One region of the Cytobacillus firmus genome, then DNA from elsewhere that is predicted to be linked to it. Evidence: a T-box and tRNA genes for the amino acid it is inferred to sense, from the RefSeq annotation. Region 1 holds a T-box; the other regions hold tRNA genes.
What was found. The T-box of region 1 lies ahead of proS (proline--tRNA ligase). A T-box ahead of a tRNA ligase gene usually reads a tRNA of that ligase, here a tRNA-Pro.

Region 2: it has a tRNA-Pro gene. The T-box ahead of proS (proline--tRNA ligase) is inferred to sense a tRNA for this amino acid. The anticodon was not compared.
Region 3: it has a tRNA-Pro gene. The T-box ahead of proS (proline--tRNA ligase) is inferred to sense a tRNA for this amino acid. The anticodon was not compared.

The regions. Positions count from the first base shown of each region.
Region 1 covers NZ_CP098323.1:615,977-619,712, reverse strand. Annotated here, with positions in the region: gene NAF01_RS03330 (cysteine hydrolase family protein) at 1-292, opposite strand, end outside; gene proS (proline--tRNA ligase) at 458-1,894, opposite strand; T-box leader at 1,950-2,165, opposite strand; gene NAF01_RS03320 (efflux RND transporter permease subunit) at 2,245-3,736, opposite strand, start outside.
Region 2 covers NZ_CP098323.1:4,105,813-4,109,548, forward strand. Annotated here, with positions in the region: gene glgB (1,4-alpha-glucan branching enzyme) at 1-259, opposite strand, end outside; gene NAF01_RS20680 (hypothetical protein) at 483-680, shown strand; tRNA gene NAF01_RS20685 (tRNA-Glu) at 774-845, opposite strand; tRNA gene NAF01_RS20690 (tRNA-Ser) at 850-940, opposite strand; tRNA gene NAF01_RS20695 (tRNA-Asn) at 946-1,020, opposite strand; tRNA gene NAF01_RS20700 (tRNA-Ile) at 1,035-1,111, opposite strand; tRNA gene NAF01_RS20705 (tRNA-Gly) at 1,116-1,189, opposite strand; tRNA gene NAF01_RS20710 (tRNA-Phe) at 1,204-1,279, opposite strand; tRNA gene NAF01_RS20715 (tRNA-Asp) at 1,306-1,382, opposite strand; tRNA gene NAF01_RS20720 (tRNA-Met) at 1,386-1,459, opposite strand; tRNA gene NAF01_RS20725 (tRNA-Ser) at 1,483-1,575, opposite strand; tRNA gene NAF01_RS20730 (tRNA-Ile) at 1,589-1,665, opposite strand; tRNA gene NAF01_RS20735 (tRNA-Met) at 1,683-1,759, opposite strand; tRNA gene NAF01_RS20740 (tRNA-Ala) at 1,778-1,853, opposite strand; tRNA gene NAF01_RS20745 (tRNA-Pro) at 1,863-1,939, opposite strand; tRNA gene NAF01_RS20750 (tRNA-Arg) at 1,947-2,023, opposite strand; tRNA gene NAF01_RS20755 (tRNA-Leu) at 2,039-2,127, opposite strand; tRNA gene NAF01_RS20760 (tRNA-Gly) at 2,134-2,208, opposite strand; tRNA gene NAF01_RS20765 (tRNA-Leu) at 2,217-2,301, opposite strand; tRNA gene NAF01_RS20770 (tRNA-Lys) at 2,318-2,393, opposite strand; tRNA gene NAF01_RS20775 (tRNA-Thr) at 2,417-2,492, opposite strand; tRNA gene NAF01_RS20780 (tRNA-Val) at 2,513-2,588, opposite strand; rRNA gene rrf (5S ribosomal RNA) at 2,598-2,714, opposite strand; rRNA gene NAF01_RS20790 (23S ribosomal RNA) at 2,841-3,736, opposite strand, start outside.
Region 3 covers NZ_CP098323.1:260,487-264,222, reverse strand. Annotated here, with positions in the region: rRNA gene NAF01_RS01475 (16S ribosomal RNA) at 1-1,512, opposite strand, end outside; tRNA gene NAF01_RS01470 (tRNA-Gly) at 1,609-1,682, opposite strand; tRNA gene NAF01_RS01465 (tRNA-Pro) at 1,706-1,782, opposite strand; tRNA gene NAF01_RS01460 (tRNA-Arg) at 1,788-1,864, opposite strand; tRNA gene NAF01_RS01455 (tRNA-Leu) at 1,924-2,009, opposite strand; tRNA gene NAF01_RS01450 (tRNA-Leu) at 2,069-2,153, opposite strand; tRNA gene NAF01_RS01445 (tRNA-Lys) at 2,169-2,244, opposite strand; tRNA gene NAF01_RS01440 (tRNA-Gln) at 2,253-2,327, opposite strand; tRNA gene NAF01_RS01435 (tRNA-Asp) at 2,336-2,411, opposite strand; tRNA gene NAF01_RS01430 (tRNA-Glu) at 2,442-2,513, opposite strand; tRNA gene NAF01_RS01425 (tRNA-Ser) at 2,529-2,619, opposite strand; tRNA gene NAF01_RS01420 (tRNA-Asn) at 2,625-2,699, opposite strand; gene NAF01_RS01415 (SprT family protein) at 2,852-3,325, opposite strand; gene cmpA (cortex morphogenetic protein CmpA) at 3,459-3,572, shown strand.

The DNA.
Region 1 (3,736 bases):
ATTTCAGGTGATCCAGGAGTCCCGTTCCATGAAAAGAATTGGTTGCCGCTTTATCAAAGTACTTTGTTTCTGCAGGCACAATAATTTCTTCGTGTACCTGAAATCCTTTTCCTTTCCCTTTCGCAACATCTAAATCCCTTACAAAGACAACTGGAACACCTGATTGTTTTGCTTTATCAATCACTAAATTGATATTCCCAAGAAGGTGCTCTTTATTAATAACTGCACTTTCTTCCAGATTCCCATCGATTAACTCTTGCTGGGCATCAATAATTAATAAGGTTTGATTCAAGCGGCTCTCCTCTTTCGTTATCTAAATTTTTAGATATTTTTGATTATAACACAATATCCAGATTAAAAAAATTTGCTTTGAAACCATAAGAAATAGGCCGCCTGAATGAGGCGGCCCTAAAAACAATTGACTCTGAAAGATCACGTTATATTTCACATTCCAGGTTTAGTAAGCCCGCGCAAACCAAACCGTATGCTTCGCTTCTTTTCCACAATGGATGCAGGTATCTTTCGTTGCCGGCGGGTTGAACGGGATGTTCCGTGTCGTGAATTTCGTTTTTTCTTTTACACTTTCTTCACAGGCATCATCACCGCACCATCCGGCTAAGATCCAGCCTGGGATGGCATCATTTTGTTCAGATTGGGCAATGTGCTGTTCTAATTGCTCGATAGTATCGATATGTGTGTGTGAATGCTCTTCACGGAATGCTTTAGCTTTCTCTAATAAACGAGTCTGCATCGTTTCAAGCTCATTTTTGATGCTTTCTATAATCGAATCAAGCGGTACGGCCACTTTATCACCAAGATCACGCGCCTTCATTAAGCATTGATTTTGGTCTAAATCACGAGGGCCAAGCTCTATGCGGACAGGCACGCCTTTTAGCTCCCACTCATTAAATTTATAGCCTGGTGATTGATCGGAATCATCAAGGCGTACACGGATTCCTTCCGCCTTTAATGCAGCAAACACTTCATCTAATTTCTCCATAATCGCAGGGTTCTTTTTCCATGGGCCGACTGGAATCAGCACGACTTGAGTCGGTGCTACTCTTGGAGGGAGAACAAGGCCTTGTTCATCACCATGAACCATGATGACAGAGCCGATTAACCGTGTGGATGTACCCCATGATGTTGTATGGACAAAAGTATGTTTATTTTCTTTGTTCAAATATTTGATATCAAAAGCTTCCGCAAACTTTGTGCCCAAGTAATGGGAAGTTCCCGCCTGTACCGCTTTTCCATCCTTCATCATCGCTTCAATGGAGAACGTATCAACCGCACCTGCAAAGCGCTCGGATGGTGTTTTTTGCCCATCATACACAGGAATGGCAAGCAAGCCTTCTACCACTTCTTTATAAATCTCGAGCATCTGCATCGTTTCCTTGCGCGCTTCTTCTTCGTCCACATGAGCTGTGTGGCCTTCCTGCCATAAAAATTCTGACGTGCGGATGAAAGGAAGTGTTTTCTTCTCCCAGCGGAATACATTCGCCCATTGATTGATTAAGACCGGCAGATCCCGGTAGCTTTTAATCCAATCGGAATACAAATGTCCAATCATCGTTTCAGAAGTTGGGCGCAGTGCCAGACGCTCCTCAAGCTTCTCTCCTGCCGCTTCTGTGATCCACGGAAGCTCCGGCGAAAATCCTTCAATGTGATCCTTTTCCTTTTGAAAAAAGTTCTCCGGAATCAGCATCGGAAAATAGGCATTGCGGTGGCCGGTTTCCTTAAAACGCTTATCCATCTCTGCCTGAATATGCTCCCAAATTTCATAGCCATCAGGCTTAAAGGCGATACACCCGCGAACAGGGGTGTAATCAAATAAATCTGCTTTTTGTATCGTTTCCAGATACCATTTTGAAAAGTTGTTGGTGTTTTGAGACATCTTCTTTTCCTCCTGAAAATACTTTTTAAGAATAAAAAAAGCATAAAGAGTCCTTCAAAAGGACGTCTTTATGCTAATAGACGCGGTACCACCTTAGTTCGGCTTTTACAAAATCTAAAGCCCTCTAATCGTTAATAACGAAACGACCCGGTTAGCTTTTTCCTAACATCTCCGTGGCAGGTTTCAATAAGGAGTGGTGATATAGCTCTCAGCCCAGGCTATATTTTCTGTTTCACAATCCTTATTTACTTGATCACATCATTGATTACATATATATGATAATATACCAACTTGTGATGAGTAATTCAATACACGCAGAAATAAATTCCTGATGGAGTGTTCCCTCCATCCTATTTCCCCTCAGCTCTTCTCTCTATCTTAGACGTTTTCAGGAAAAATAATTCATACACAACAGGAACAATTATTAACGTCAGCAGTGTGGATGATGTTAAACCGCCAATGACCGTTACCGCAAGGCCCTTTGAAATAAGTGTTCCTGATGAGGTGGTCAAAGCCAGCGGGATTAATGCCGCAATTGTCGCAAATGCCGTCATTAAAATTGGTCGTAACCTTGTTTTCCCTGCTTCAACTAACGACTCTCTAATAGGCAAACCTTTCGTTCTGTTCTGCCCGATCCGGTCGACAAGCACAATCGCATTCGTTGTGACGATTCCAATCAGCATCAGGAAGCCAATCATCACACTTACAGAAAGAGGCTCATTAATCATGTAAAGTGATACAAGCGAACCAATAGGAACAAAGATAAGTGATGAAAGGATAATAAATGGAATACGGGCTTTACCAAAGGTAATCAGCATGGTTAAATACACAAGCCCGATTGCCACAAGAATGGAAATCCCCAGTGATTGGAAAATCTCCACTGTTTCATCGTTGCCTCCGCCGCTCGTTAAGGATACTCCATCCGGCAGATCAAGCTTTTCCACTCCCGCCTTTACCTCTGATGATACTGCCTGCACATCATTTCCTTTTACCTGGCCTGAAACACGGGCATAAACCTTGCTGTCCAGTTTCTGAATCGATGTGAAGGTATCGATTTCCTTTACCTCAGCCACCTCTGAAAGAGGGACTGGTCCTCTTTGAGAAAATAGAGTAACCTCTTCTAATTCATCTTTTGACCCGAGTTCTTTATCAAAGGACAGCTGAACCTCCTGCTCCTTATCATCGAGCAGCAGCGTCCCAACATTCACGGGCTTCGTCTGATCGCTGACAGTTCCAAGAATCTGAAATCCTGACAAACCATATTCACTAGCTTTCTCAGAATCTATTTCCACTAAAAATTGTTTTTGCTTTTCACTGAAATTGTTGGTAATATATTTCAGGTCATTATTTTCCTGCATATACTCTTCCACTTGCTTGGAAGCCTTCTGCAGCGCCTCTAAATCATTGGAAAATAAGTCGATATCCACGTTATTATTCGAAGGAGGCCCGCCTGTTTCCAGCTCCTGGACACTAATCTTCAAATCAGCGTTTTCCTCTTCTGAGATATCTTCTATTTTACTTTCAATTGATTTAATCGTTTTCTCCACATTTACATTATCTTCTAAGTTAACAAAATAGCTTGCTTTGTTTTCAAGCCGCAGTCCTGTGGCAAAATCCCGGGCTCCTATAGCGGCTGTGACATCTGCCGCTTCTTTCTGCTCATCCAGCATCTCTTCCACCTTCAGTGAGATGGCATTTGTTTTTTCCAGTGAAGCGGATGATGGCAATTCAATCGATGCTGTCAGCGTTTTGGACTGTTCATTAGGAATAAACGTAAATCCTAAAGAAGGCACAACCGCTAATGAACCAACAAGCAATACGAGCGAAATAAATAAGATAACT
Region 2 (3,736 bases), 1.5 Mb from region 1:
CCATGTTTCCATCCAGCTGAATAATCCAGACACCTTCCTTATTCACTCTATGTAAGGTGTAGCCTTCTCCATTCCAATCATTAAAATCACCGACTAATCTGATAATTTCAGCATTCGGTGCCCATACACAAAAACGGGTAATCACTGCTCCTCCGTCTGAAACTACATGTGCTCCAAATAACTGGTGACTCTCATAAAGCGTCCCTTCATGGAACAAATGCAGCTGATAATCGGTTGGAAACAAAGTATCCACTACCATCCTTCTCCCCACCCAGTCTCGTTTCTTTTGACTTTCCTGTTATATTCGATGCACCTTTGAAAAGTCCTTGTAAAAGTTTTTTTAATTTTATGACAACAACGTTCATATTCCGCTAATATACGATAGCATTTTCCCCATTTTTACAGCCTTCGACATAATCTCCGGTAAACTTAGACAAAATAAAACAAAATATGCAAGCAAAAAATGAAAGGAGAATAATATTTTGGGCAATAAAGAAGAGGAGTTTTTATTGAATGAGGCATCCAAAAAGGAAATAAGGATCCCACTATTTGAAGCACCGGATGGAAAGATTATGGCCACTGGTGATATGTTTAGAGGCCCCTATACGGGAATATCTTCTGATATTGATTTGAATAATCCCGGCAATAGATTAAGCAGGGAAGAAGAGAAATTTGATTAACCAGGAGCAGAAATGAACTGTAAAGCAGAGTTACACAAATACAAACATAGACAACAAAAAAGCTGCCAACAAATTGTTGACAGCTTTTTTGTATGACCCCTACGGGATTCGAACCCGTGTTACCGCCGTGAAAGGGCGGTGTCTTAACCGCTTGACCAAGGGGCCAATATGGCGGAGAAGGAGGGATTTGAACCCTCGCGCCGGTTACCCGACCTACACCCTTAGCAGGGGCGCCTCTTCAGCCACTTGAGTACTTCCCCATATATGGCTCCGCAGGTAGGATTCGAACCTACGACCGTTCGGTTAACAGCCGAATGCTCTACCACTGAGCTACTGCGGAACAATAAAATAAAATGGTGGGCCTAAATGGACTCGAACCATCGACCTCACGCTTATCAGGCGTGCGCTCTAACCAGCTGAGCTATAGGCCCATTTTGGAGCGGGTGAAGGGAATCGAACCCTCATCATCAGCTTGGAAGGCTGAGGTTTTACCACTAAACTACACCCGCATAAAGTTATGAAATGGTGGCTCAGGACGGAATCGAACCGCCGACACAAGGATTTTCAGTCCTTTGCTCTACCGACTGAGCTACTGAGCCATAAATTCATTTATATTGTAAAAAAATGGCGGTCCGGACGGGACTCGAACCCGCGACCTCCTGCGTGACAGGCAGGCATTCTAACCAACTGAACTACCGGACCAGATTGCGGGGGCAGGATTTGAACCTGCGACCTTCGGGTTATGAGCCCGACGAGCTACCGGACTGCTCCACCCCGCGATAATATTATTAAGAATAAAATATGGAGGAGGAAAGGGGATTCGAACCCCTGCGCGGTTTGACCCGCCTGTCGGTTTTCAAGACCGATCCCTTCAGCCGGACTTGGGTATTCCTCCGAATAATGAAAAGTGGTGGACCTTGTAGGACTCGAACCTACGACCGGACGGTTATGAGCCGTCTGCTCTAACCAGCTGAGCTAAAGGTCCAGCATTGTTTAGTTAAATGGTAGCGGCGGAGGGGATCGAACCCCCGACCTCACGGGTATGAACCGTACGCTCTAGCCAGCTGAGCTACACCGCCAAAATACTAAAATAATTATGGTGGAGCCTAGCGGGATCGAACCGCTGACCTCCTGCGTGCAAAGCAGGCGCTCTCCCAGCTGAGCTAAGGCCCCAAAGATTAATGGTCGGGAAGACAGGATTCGAACCTGCGACCCCTTGGTCCCAAACCAAGTGCTCTACCAAGCTGAGCTACTCCCCGTTAATAATGGCGCGCCCGAGAGGAGTCGAACCCCTAACCTTTTGATCCGTAGTCAAACGCTCTATCCAATTGAGCTACGGGCGCATTATTAAATTCTACTGGTGCCGAGGACCGGAATCGAACCGGTACGGTAGTCACCTACCGCAGGATTTTAAGTCCTGTGCGTCTGCCAGTTCCGCCACCCCGGCAATAAATGGAGCGGAAGACGGGATTCGAACCCGCGACCCCCACCTTGGCAAGGTGATGTTCTACCACTGAACTACTTCCGCATAAAAAATGGTGCGGGTGAAGGGAGTCGAACCCCCACGCCTTGCGGCGCCAGATCCTAAGTCTGGTGCGTCTGCCAATTCCGCCACACCCGCAATATGAAATTAAAAATGGTGAGCCATGAAGGACTCGAACCTTCGACCCTCTGATTAAAAGTCAGATGCTCTACCGACTGAGCTAATGGCTCATATTCTATAAAAAGAATTGAAGTGGTGCCGGCGAGAGGACTTGAACCCCCAACCTACTGATTACAAGTCAGTTGCTCTACCAATTGAGCTACACCGGCAGCTTGTACATTTAAATTAATGGTGGAGGATGACGGGATCGAACCGCCGACCCTCTGCTTGTAAGGCAGATGCTCTCCCAGCTGAGCTAATCCTCCATTATTAATGCCCGGCAGCGTCCTACTCTCACAAGGGGACAGCCCCTAACTACCATCGGCGCTGAGAAGCTTAACTTCCGTGTTCGGTATGGGAACGGGTGTGACCTTCTCGCTATCGCCACCAGACTATTTTTCAAAGACAAGTTTTATTATACCGTCTTTTCAGGATTTTTCAAGAGGAAATTTCATTTTTTCATTCCCTCAAAACTAGATAATGCATGAAGAAGTGTTTGCCGAGTATTCACCAATGACTTGGTTAAGTCCTCGATCGATTAGTATCAGTCAGCTCCACGTGTCGCCACGCTTCCACCTCTGACCTATCAACCTGATCATCTTTCAGGGATCTTACTAGCTTGACGCTATGGGAAATCTCATCTCGAGGGGGGCTTCATGCTTAGATGCTTTCAGCACTTATCCCTTCCGCACATAGCTACCCAGCGATGCCTTTGGCAAGACAACTGGTACACCAGCGGTGCGTCCATCCCGGTCCTCTCGTACTAAGGACAGCTCCTCTCAAATTTCCTGCGCCCACGACGGATAGGGACCGAACTGTCTCACGACGTTCTGAACCCAGCTCGCGTACCGCTTTAATGGGCGAACAGCCCAACCCTTGGGACCGACTACAGCCCCAGGATGCGATGAGCCGACATCGAGGTGCCAAACCTCCCCGTCGATGTGGACTCTTGGGGGAGATAAGCCTGTTATCCCCGGGGTAGCTTTTATCCGTTGAGCGATGGCCCTTCCATGCGGAACCACCGGATCACTAAGCCCGACTTTCGTCCCTGCTCGACTTGTAGGTCTCGCAGTCAAGCTCCCTTGTGCCTTTACACTCTGCGAATGATTTCCAACCATTCTGAGGGAACCTTTGGGCGCCTCCGTTACTTTTTAGGAGGCGACCGCCCCAGTCAAACTGCCCACCTGACACTGTCTCCCGCCCCGATCAGGGGCGCGGGTTAGAATTTCAATACAGCCAGGGTAGTATCCCACCGACGCCTCCACCGAAGCTGGCGCTCCGGCTTCTCAGGCTCCTACCTATCCTGTACAAGCTGTACCAAAATTCAATATCAGGCTACAGTAAAGCTCCACGGGGTCTTTCCGTCCTGTCGCGGGTAACCTGCATCTTCACAGGTACTATAATTTCACCGAGT
Region 3 (3,736 bases), 360 kb from region 1:
CTTGTTACGACTTCACCCCAATCATCTGTCCCACCTTAGGCGGCTGGCTCCAAAAGGTTACCCCACCGACTTCGGGTGTTACAAACTCTCGTGGTGTGACGGGCGGTGTGTACAAGGCCCGGGAACGTATTCACCGCGGCATGCTGATCCGCGATTACTAGCGATTCCGGCTTCATGCAGGCGAGTTGCAGCCTGCAATCCGAACTGAGAATGGTTTTATGGGATTCGCTTAACCTCGCGGTCTCGCAGCCCTTTGTACCATCCATTGTAGCACGTGTGTAGCCCAGGTCATAAGGGGCATGATGATTTGACGTCATCCCCACCTTCCTCCGGTTTGTCACCGGCAGTCACCTTAGAGTGCCCAACTGAATGCTGGCAACTAAGATCAAGGGTTGCGCTCGTTGCGGGACTTAACCCAACATCTCACGACACGAGCTGACGACAACCATGCACCACCTGTCATCCTGTCCCCCGAAGGGGAACGCCCTATCTCTAGGGTTGTCAGGAGATGTCAAGACCTGGTAAGGTTCTTCGCGTTGCTTCGAATTAAACCACATGCTCCACCGCTTGTGCGGGCCCCCGTCAATTCCTTTGAGTTTCAGCCTTGCGGCCGTACTCCCCAGGCGGAGTGCTTAATGCGTTTGCTGCAGCACTAAAGGGCGGAAACCCTCTAACACTTAGCACTCATCGTTTACGGCGTGGACTACCAGGGTATCTAATCCTGTTTGCTCCCCACGCTTTCGCGCCTCAGCGTCAGTTACAGACCAAAGAGTCGCCTTCGCCACTGGTGTTCCTCCACATCTCTACGCATTTCACCGCTACACGTGGAATTCCACTCTTCTCTTCTGCACTCAAGTTCCCCAGTTTCCAATGACCCTCCCCGGTTGAGCCGGGGGCTTTCACATCAGACTTAAGGAACCGCCTGCGCGCGCTTTACGCCCAATAATTCCGGACAACGCTTGCCACCTACGTATTACCGCGGCTGCTGGCACGTAGTTAGCCGTGGCTTTCTGGTCAGGTACCGTCAAGGTACCGGCAGTTACTCCGGTACTTGTTCTTCCCTGACAACAGAGTTTTACGATCCGAAAACCTTCATCACTCACGCGGCGTTGCTCCGTCAGACTTTCGTCCATTGCGGAAGATTCCCTACTGCTGCCTCCCGTAGGAGTCTGGGCCGTGTCTCAGTCCCAGTGTGGCCGATCACCCTCTCAGGTCGGCTACGCATCGTGGCCTTGGTGAGCCGTTACCTCACCAACTAGCTAATGCGCCGCGGGCCCATCTGTAAGTGATAGCCGAAACCATCTTTCAGCTTTTCCTCATGTGAGGAAAAGAGTTATCCGGTATTAGCCCCGGTTTCCCGGAGTTATCCCAGTCTTACAGGCAGGTTGCCCACGTGTTACTCACCCGTCCGCCGCTGACTTCAGGGAGCAAGCTCCCATCTGTCCGCTCGACTTGCATGTATTAGGCACGCCGCCAGCGTTCGTCCTGAGCCAGGATCAAACTCTCCATATAAGAGTTGATTAAGCTCGAGTTGTCTTTTCGAAAAAGACTAATGATTTAAACGTTGACGTTTTGTTCGTTCAGTTTTCAAAGATCAATCAGTAAGTTTGGAGCGGGTGAAGGGAATCGAACCCTCATCATCAGCTTGGAAGGCTGAGGTTTTACCACTAAACTACACCCGCATATAGAATTGTTATTTCCCGAATGGTCGGGAAGACAGGATTCGAACCTGCGACCCCTTGGTCCCAAACCAAGTGCTCTACCAAGCTGAGCTACTCCCCGTATAATGGCGCGCCCGAGAGGAGTCGAACCCCTAACCTTTTGATCCGTAGTCAAACGCTCTATCCAATTGAGCTACGGGCGCATCTTTTAAAGCAACTCTTATATTATAACGATCTTAAATTCAAATGTCAATAACTTTTTTGGTGCGGCCGAGAGGACTTGAACCTCCACGGGGTTGCCCCCACTAGGCCCTCAACCTAGCGCGTCTGCCATTCCGCCACGACCGCTTAATAAAGCGACAAGTAACATCATACCAAAACGAGATACTTAATTCAATGGTAATTAATGGTGCGGGTGAAGGGAGTCGAACCCCCACGCCTTGCGGCGCCAGATCCTAAGTCTGGTGCGTCTGCCAATTCCGCCACACCCGCATATAAAATTTAATATGGTGAGCCATGAAGGACTCGAACCTTCGACCCTCTGATTAAAAGTCAGATGCTCTACCGACTGAGCTAATGGCTCATTAAAAATGGCTGGGCTAGCAGGATTCGAACCTGCGAGTGACGGAGTCAAAGTCCGGTGCCTTACCGCTTGGCTATAGCCCAATAACAAATGGCGGTCCCGACGGGAATCGAACCCGCGATCTCCTGCGTGACAGGCAGGCATGTTAACCGCTACACCACGGGACCATCCATAAAAACCGTCGGAAATAAAAAAAGTGACCCGTACGGGATTCGAACCCGTGTTACCGCCGTGAAAGGGCGGTGTCTTAACCGCTTGACCAACGGGCCATTGTTAGAATTTTCTGGCGGAGAAGGAGGGATTTGAACCCTCGCGCCGCTTACGCGACCTACACCCTTAGCAGGGGCGCCTCTTCAGCCACTTGAGTACTTCCCCAAATATGGCTCCGCAGGCAGGATTCGAACCTGCGACCGTTCGGTTAACAGCCGAATGCTCTACCACTGAGCTACTGCGGAATAATAATAAACTGATCAATAAAACAGCTAACATCTTATCGACTCTTCATATTATAAGGACGCGGACTATAAAAGTCAAGCATCTTTTTAGAAGAATTTATTAGCCGCTTGTCCTGTATTGACCTGCGACAATTATTAAATATAAAGCGTACTTAATCTAATGTCAATTCTTTTTTGAACACTAATTTTCCTTTGCATTTACCGCAGACATATTTCTTCGTATCAACTTTTCTTTTTCTCTGATAAATTTGGCCGCATTCTTTGCACACATAAACAAGAATCTTAACGGATTTTTTTGTTTTAGGGCGATCAGGCAAAGCTGAACAAAATCGGGGTGCTCCCACTTTCTTCATTAAAAGTCTGAAATCCTGATCACGATGTTTATATCCTTTTCCCTCTAAGTGCAAATGATAATGACAGAGCTCGTGCTTAATAATTCCCACTAATTCTTCAGGTCCAAGCTGCTCATAATACTTTTTGTTAATTTCAACATGATGTGAATTCAGCATATATCTTCCGCCAGTCGATTTTAGGCGTGAATTAAAATATGCCTGGTGGCAAAAGGGCTTGCCGAAGCTTTCTAATGATATCTTTTCAACAAGTTTCTGAAGCTCCTGGTCATTCATCTCAATGTTTTCCTCTCTTATCGTAAACATGACAACCTATTATAGCATACATTATATATACCTTTTACAGCTCTGAACTCCTTGCAGAAAGAGGGAGCCATTATCAGATTCCAATTAACGGGAGGTAAATCGTATGCCTGTATGGTTTCAAAATCAAATCCAGCGTGCTTTTTATGAAAAAGACCGCTATCAGATCAAACTGCTGAATCAGTGCTGGTTTTTCTATAGAAAGAAGCATTGCTCATAAAGGCACTAATGCCCGCCGAACAATCCAGTCCCAATGCTGAAAATCCTTAGTCAAGCGAACTCATCATTAGTTATAAAAAGCATAAGCCAAATCACGCCAGAAATAGTGATTTCCGGTGTGATTTAGCTTATGACGACTCGAAAACTGTGAAATTATTAGCTTCT